Regions from separate parts of the Burkholderia sp. AU33423 genome, predicted to be linked through region 1. Evidence: riboswitches for the same ligand, from Rfam matches in the RefSeq annotation. Region 1 holds a riboswitch; the other holds the start of a gene.
The links. A riboswitch is a leader RNA that binds a small molecule or an ion and turns the genes downstream of it on or off. The one in region 1 is predicted to bind manganese.
Positions count from the first base shown of each region.

Region 2: linked by a shared signal. The riboswitch ahead of CFB50_RS05170 (TMEM165/GDT1 family protein) and the one ahead of CFB50_RS20295 (sodium:calcium antiporter) in region 1 are both predicted to bind manganese.

Region 1 is NZ_NKFH01000007.1:402,088-405,498, forward strand. Features, by position in the region: gene arsH (arsenical resistance protein ArsH) at 1-296, shown strand, start outside; gene CFB50_RS20295 (sodium:calcium antiporter) at 387-1,397, opposite strand; yybP-ykoY riboswitch at 1,471-1,646, opposite strand; gene CFB50_RS20300 (heavy metal sensor histidine kinase) at 1,803-3,221, opposite strand; gene CFB50_RS20305 (heavy metal response regulator transcription factor) at 3,218-3,411, opposite strand, start outside.
Region 2 is NZ_NKFH01000004.1:532,520-535,930, reverse strand. Features, by position in the region: gene guaD (guanine deaminase) at 1-1,020, shown strand, start outside; yybP-ykoY riboswitch at 1,169-1,306, shown strand; gene CFB50_RS05170 (TMEM165/GDT1 family protein) at 1,385-1,957, shown strand; gene CFB50_RS05165 (DUF4136 domain-containing protein) at 2,010-2,708, opposite strand; gene pepN (aminopeptidase N) at 2,896-3,411, shown strand, end outside.

The sequences.
Region 1 (3,411 bases):
TCAGCGGCGGATCGCAGTCGTTCAACGCGGTCAACCAGATGCGCGTGCTCGGACGCTGGATGCGCATGCTGACCATCCCGAACCAGTCGTCCGTCGCGAAGGCGTTCATGGAATTCGGCGACGACGACCGGATGAAGCCGTCCGCGTATTTCGACCGGGTCGTCGACGTCATGGAGGAACTGGTCAAATTCACGCTGCTGACGCGCGACGTCGGCGCGTACCTGACGGACCGGTACAGCGAACGCAAGGAAAGCGCCGAGCAACTGTCGCAGCGTGTGAACCAGACGCGCATCTGAATCGCTTGCGGGCCGGCGGCGCGACGATGCTTCGTTCGCGCCGGGCAGCGGGATCGTTCCCGGCGCGTCCGTTGAGTCCGTTGAGCAAGTTCAACGCGCCAGCGTCAGGAACAGATACCCCGCATACCCCGCGCCGTTCGCGAGCAACGCCCAGATTGCGAGCCCGCGCGTGCGCGCATTGACGCGCAGCCACGCCGCCGCCGCGAGCGTGATGATCACGCCGGTCAGCACTTCGGGGCGCGGCTCCCACGGCGTCAGCATGATGCCGATCGCCGGCAGCAGCGTGCCCTGGAACACCATTGCGCCGGTGATGTTGCCGAACGCGAGCGTGTCCTTCCTGCGGCGAATCCACAGCACGCTGTTGACCTTCTCCGGCAGTTCCGTCGCGATCGGCACGATGATCAGCGACAGCAGCAGCGCCGATACGCCGAGCGCGTGCGATACACCTTCCACGCCGTGAATGAAGCCCTTCGCCCCGCCGACCAGCAGCGCGACACCGAGGAGCAGTTGCAGCGCGATCGTCGCGAGGTTGGTCGGCACACCCAGGCGCGCCAGGAACATCGTGTGCGGCGCCTCGGTGCCGTGCCCGGCGTCGACGAGCTGGTTCGACGCCCGGAACGTCATCACGACATACATCACGTAGATGCCCACCAGCATCGCCGCGAGCAGCGCACGCACGGCGCCGTTGTGATGCGGGACGAACATCGCGGCGGTGGCCAGCGAAAACGCGGCGAGAAAGTAGTTCATGTCGCGCACGAAGCCCGTGCGTTCGGGCGCGATCGTGCCGCGCAGCCCGCGCGAACGGATCACGGCGAGCGTCATCAGGAAGGTGGTGAGCGTCGCGAGCATCAGCGGCGCGCCGAGAATCGCGCCGACGCCGATCTCCTCGTTCACGGCCTGGTTCGCCGTGCCGCCCGCGAGCGCGAGCAGCGGCACCATCGTTTCGGGCAGCGCGGTGCCGACGGCAGCGAACAGCGAACCGGTGACGCCTTCGGAAATCTTCAGGCGTTCGCCGAGGTGTTCGAGCGCATTGGTGAAGACCTCGGCGGCGATGAGGATGACGACCAGCATGAACGCCAGTTCGACAAACATGAACGTCATGCGGCACCTCCGCAGGCATGGGCGCGGACGGCGGCGAAACGCGGGGAGAAGGCGGCGGGGAACATGGGGACTCCGTGGTCGGACGCTGACAAACCATGGCGCATCCGCCGACGTCCGACCAGGAACGACGCGATGCGCCTATGGTCTCGCCAGGCCAATCAGGCTGATCGTGCCACGGCCGCAGGCCGAGTGTGTTGACACGATCGCTTTCCGGGGACGGAAAGCAGGCTACTCCCCAAAGACGAAGGGCAGTCTAGTCGAGCGGATGGCTTTCGGCAAGCTTGCCGATGCATATCCACGCATCGGGTGAGGAAAGGTGCGCGCATGGCGGACGCTCATGCCGCATCAGAAGGCATTCGGCACGCGTTGGCGTGGGTATGGCGTACGTGTCGTGAATGAGAATCGCTAACCGACTTGCGCTGCCGTGCCGCGCGGAAAATAAAGCGCGAACGTCGTGCGCCCGTCGCGGCTCGCGACCTCGACCTTGCCGCGATGCAGTTCCATGATCGACTTCACGATCGCGAGCCCGAGCCCGGCGTTGCGCGCCGCGCCGTGCCGCGACGAATCGATGCGGTAGAAGCGCTCGAAGATCTTGTCGACCTGTTCGGGCGGAATCGCGGCGCCGCGATTCGTGACTTCGACGACCGCGTAGCGGCCTTGCGCGGAAACCGCCAGCTCGATCGTCGACGCGGCCTCCGCATGTTCGAGCGCATTCGACACGAGGTTGCTGACGGCGCGCCGGAACAGCGTCGCATCGGCGACGACCGGCGCTTCGCCGTGTACGTCGATCCGCACGCCGGCTTCGTCGGCCAGCGCCTGGAAATACGATGCGAGCCGGCGCAGCTCGCTACCCGCATCGAGCGCGGTGGTCTTCAGGTGCTGCCGTGCGTTATCGGTGCGCGCGAGAAACAGCATGTTCTCGATCATCCGCTGCAACCGTTCGCATTCCTCGATGTTCGAATCGATCAATGCTTCGTATTCCTCGGTCGTGCGCGCGCGCGACAGCGTGACCTGCGACGCGCTGATCACGTTGGCGAGCGGCGTGCGCATGTCATGCGCGAGATCGGACGAGAACTGCGACAGCCGCACGAACGCGCGTTCGAGGCGGTCGAGCATCCGGTTGACCGACGTCGCGAGTTCATGCAGCTCGACCGGGCCGCCGCGCGCGTCGAGCCGTGCGTTCAGGTTGTGGGCCTCGATGCGCGACGTCTGCCGGCCGAGACTCTCGACCGGGCGCAGGCCGCGCGACGCAACCGCATAGCCGAGCGCGCCGACCAGCAGCGCACCCACGGCGGCCGCGAGCCAGATGTCGACGCGATAGCTTTCGAGTAGCGACTGGCGATCGGTCGCCGTACGGGCAAGCGCGACCTGGATTGCATCGCCGGACGGCAGCGTTTCGCGTGCATAGACGCAACGCGACGTGCCGACGCCGGGCGGCGAACAGGTGAACGGCACGCTGGCTCGGCTGGCCGGATGCGGTGCGGCGATCATCGACGCCAGCGTATTGCCGGCTTCGTCGGAATGCTCGACGATCGCGCGGTTCTGCGCATCGTAGATGCCGAGATACACGCCCGGGTGCGACAGCAGCACCTCGTGAAACACGGCCGGATCGGCGCGCAGCGCGGCGATCGAGCCGCTCGCGTGTGCAAGCTGCAGGAACTGGTTGAGCTTGCCGGAAATCTCGATGTCGTCGCGCCGCGTCAGCTCGGCGGACAGTGAGCGGTACAGGTATGCGCCGGTCAGCGCGAACACGAGCGCGGCGACGACGGCGAACGCGAGCGTCAGGCGCCGCAGCAGCGAATACGCGCCGGGGCGGCGCGTCACGAGCGATCCTCGAGCACGTAGCCCATCCCACGGATCGTGTGGATCAGCTTCTTCTCGTAGGCATTGTCGATCTTCGCGCGCAGGCGCTTGATCGCCGCATCGACGACGTTCGTGTCGCTGTCGAAATTCATGTCCCAGATCTGCGACGTGATGAAGATGCGCGTCAGCACTTCCCCCTCGCGTTCGGCGA
Region 2 (3,411 bases), on a different contig from region 1:
CCGACCGAGCGCCAGTTCGGCGATCCCGAGCATGCGCGCGAAGTCGCCGACTTCTTCGTCGACGAACTGCTCGCCTGCGGCACGACGAGCGCACTCGTCTACTGCACGGTGCACAAGCAGTCGGCCGATGCACTGTTCGCGGCGAGCGATGCGCGCGACCTGCGGATGATCGCGGGCAAGGTGCTGATGGACCGCAACTGCCCCGAATTCCTGCGCGATACCGCGCAATCGGGTTATGACGACAGTGCCGAGCTGATCGACCGCTGGCACGGCAAGGGCCGCCAGATGTACGCGCTCACGCCGCGTTTCGCGCCGACGTCGACCGAGGCGCAGCTCGAGGCGTGCAGCGAGCTCGCGCGCCGCCATCCGGACGTGTTCGTGCAGAGCCACGTCGCGGAGAACGTCGACGAGGTGAAATGGGTGGCCGAGCTGTTCCCCGGCCATCGCAGCTATCTCGACATCTACGACCGCTACGGGCTGCTGCGTCCGCGCGCGGTGTACGGCCATTGCATCCATCTCGACGACGAGGACCGCCGCCGGATGGCCGAGACGCGCACCGTCGTCGCGCACTGCCCGACGTCGAACTTCTTCCTCGGCAGCGGGCTGTTCGATTTCGACAAGGCCGGCGAATACGACGTGCCCGTCACGCTCGCGACCGACGTCGGCGGCGGCACGTCGTTCTCGATGCTGCAGACGATGAACGAAGCGCACAAGGTCGCGCGGCTGTCCGGCCACCACCTGACCGCGACGCGGATGTTCTGGCTCGCGACGGCCGGCGCCGCGCAGGCACTCGACCTCGCCGATACGGTCGGCACGCTCGCACCGCGCACCGAGGCCGACTTCGTCGTGCTCGATCCGCAGGCCACGCCGCTGCTTGCACGCCGCACGAAGCGCGCGGATTCGCTCGAGGAGTTGCTGTTCGCATTCGCGCTGCTCGGCGACGACCGCGCGGTGTATCGCACCTATGCGGCCGGCAACCTCGTCCACGAGCGCGGCGCGGCACGCCGCCCCGCCGCGTAACGACCTGCCGGGGTTCGCCCCGGCACGCGTAAGCATCCACCGCCGCGCGCGCCGGGCCGCCGAGATTGCCGTACGCCGATCCCCCGCCCCGACTCCGGGCACAGCGCCCGGCAACCGCTTTCCCGCGCGCAACGCACCGTGCTAGAATTCGCCGCTCATTGGGGAGTAGCCGCTCCGCTCGATGTCCCGCGCTCCCGGCGCGCATCGTGACGGAGGCGTCCGTCAACAGACTTGGCCGTACGGCCATGGCGGACGCAGCCACCTAGGCCTGGCGAGACCGATGGTTCACAGCGCGTCGCATCAGGGCCCGGCGCGCGGTGGATCGTCGCTCGCACGCACAACATCGGCCCGTGGAACCCCATACGTGTCCCAAGCCTTCCTGATCTCCACCGGCGCCGTCGCCCTCGCTGAAATCGGCGACAAGACCCAACTGCTTTCCCTCGTACTGGCCGCGCGCTATCGCAAGCCGGTGCCGATCATTCTCGGCGTGCTCGTCGCGACGCTCGTGAACCACGGTTTCGCCGGCGCACTCGGCGAATGGCTCGGCGTGCTCGTCACACCGTCGATCATGCGCTGGGCGCTCGCGTTCTCGTTCATCGCGATGGGGCTGTGGATTCTCGTACCGGACAAGCTCGATGCCGACGAAGCCAATGCCAACCGCTCGCGGCTCGGCGTGTTCGGTGCGACCCTCGTCGCATTCTTCCTCGCGGAAATGGGCGACAAGACGCAGATCGCGACCGTCGCGCTGGCCGCGCGCTTCCAGGACTACATCGGTGTCGTGGCCGGCACGACGTTCGGGATGATGCTCGCGAACGTGCCCGCGATCCTGCTCGGCGACCGCTTCGCGCATCGCCTGCCGACGAAGCTCGTGCACGCGATCGCAGCCGTGCTGTTCGTCGTGCTCGGCGCGCTGGCGCTGCTGGGTATCGGGGTCTGACGGAAGGGCATGACCGGCGCGGCCGGACGGCCGCGCCGAGCGGGATACCGCGTTACTTCGCGGCGGCGGCACCCGAAGCGGGCGCCACGGGCACCGCGCGCTCGTTGGCGGCCGGCGCCGCCGGGCCGCCGCGCTTGTCGACCGGCAGCCGGACCGAACGGACCGCGCCGTTGGACAGCGGGAAATCGGCGAGCGCGCTGCGCGCGAGGAACGGCATCGCATACAGCAGCGTGCCGTTGTCGCCGGTCGTGCGCGCGGACACGTTGTACACCTCCTTGCCCGTCGCGCGCTCGGTGATGCGGATGCCGAGCGTGTAGTCGAACACCTGGTACGTCTGCGCGACGTAACCGGCCGGCATCGGCCCCCAGGGACCCCACGGGCCCCACGGCCCGCGCCGCCAGTACGGCCCGGGCGCGAACCACGGATCGTAATAGACCGGCTGCGGTACCGTCACGAGATCGCTGCCGACCGCATAGGTCAGCCCCACGAGATATCGCGCCTGCGCCTGCGGCACCTGCCGGAACGCATAGGTCGACAGCTCGTTCGCGACGATCGGCTCGTAGGTCGACTGCTCGATGCTGTTCTTCTGCGCCTCGGTGCGCGTGAACGCATAGGTGCGTGTCGCGTCACTGCCGCTCCAGTCGGAGAAGGCCGTGACCTGGGTCGTCACGTAGCTGGTGCAGCCGGTCAGCAGCGCCACGCACAGCACCGCCGCCCAGCCCGCACCGCGTTGAATCCATTCGCGTTTCATGTTGATCCTCTTCGATCCGTCACCCGTTCGTCGCACCGCGCGAACCGTAACGGGATGCCGATAATACGCGGACTCCCGGAACCGGTAAAAAGTTCGCCCGGCACGCGGCCGCCAGCCTTTGTACAATGGCCCGGTTCGCCCGGCCCGTGCCACGGGCCCGTCCCCCACTCCACCGATCTCGACGACCATGTCCGACAACGCCTCTTCCACCGTGATCCGCCGCGCCGACTACACGCCGCCGGCCTTCCTCATCGATTCCGTCGCGCTCGAATTCGATCTCGCGCCGGCCCGTACGATCGTCAGGAACACGATGCGCGTGCGCCGCAATCCGGACGCCGCGCCCGCGCCGCACCTGGAGCTGATGGGCGAAGCGCTCGAATTCCTCGGCGCACACCTGGACGGCGCGCCGCATGGCGCCGTGCGCGCGCACGAACACGGGCTGACCGTCGAGAACGTCCCCGAAGCCTTCGAGCTGACGCTCGAAAGCGCATGCGCACCCGACCAGAATACGACGCTGTCCGGCCTCTATGTGTCGAGCGGCAACTTCTTCACGCAGTGCGAAGCCGAAGGTTTCCGCCGCATCACCTACTTCCTCGACCGCCCCGACGTGATGGCGTCCTATACAGTGACGCTGCGCGCCGACAAGGCCGCGTACCCGGTGCTGCTGTCGAACGGCAACCTCGTCGATTCGGGCGACCTGCCC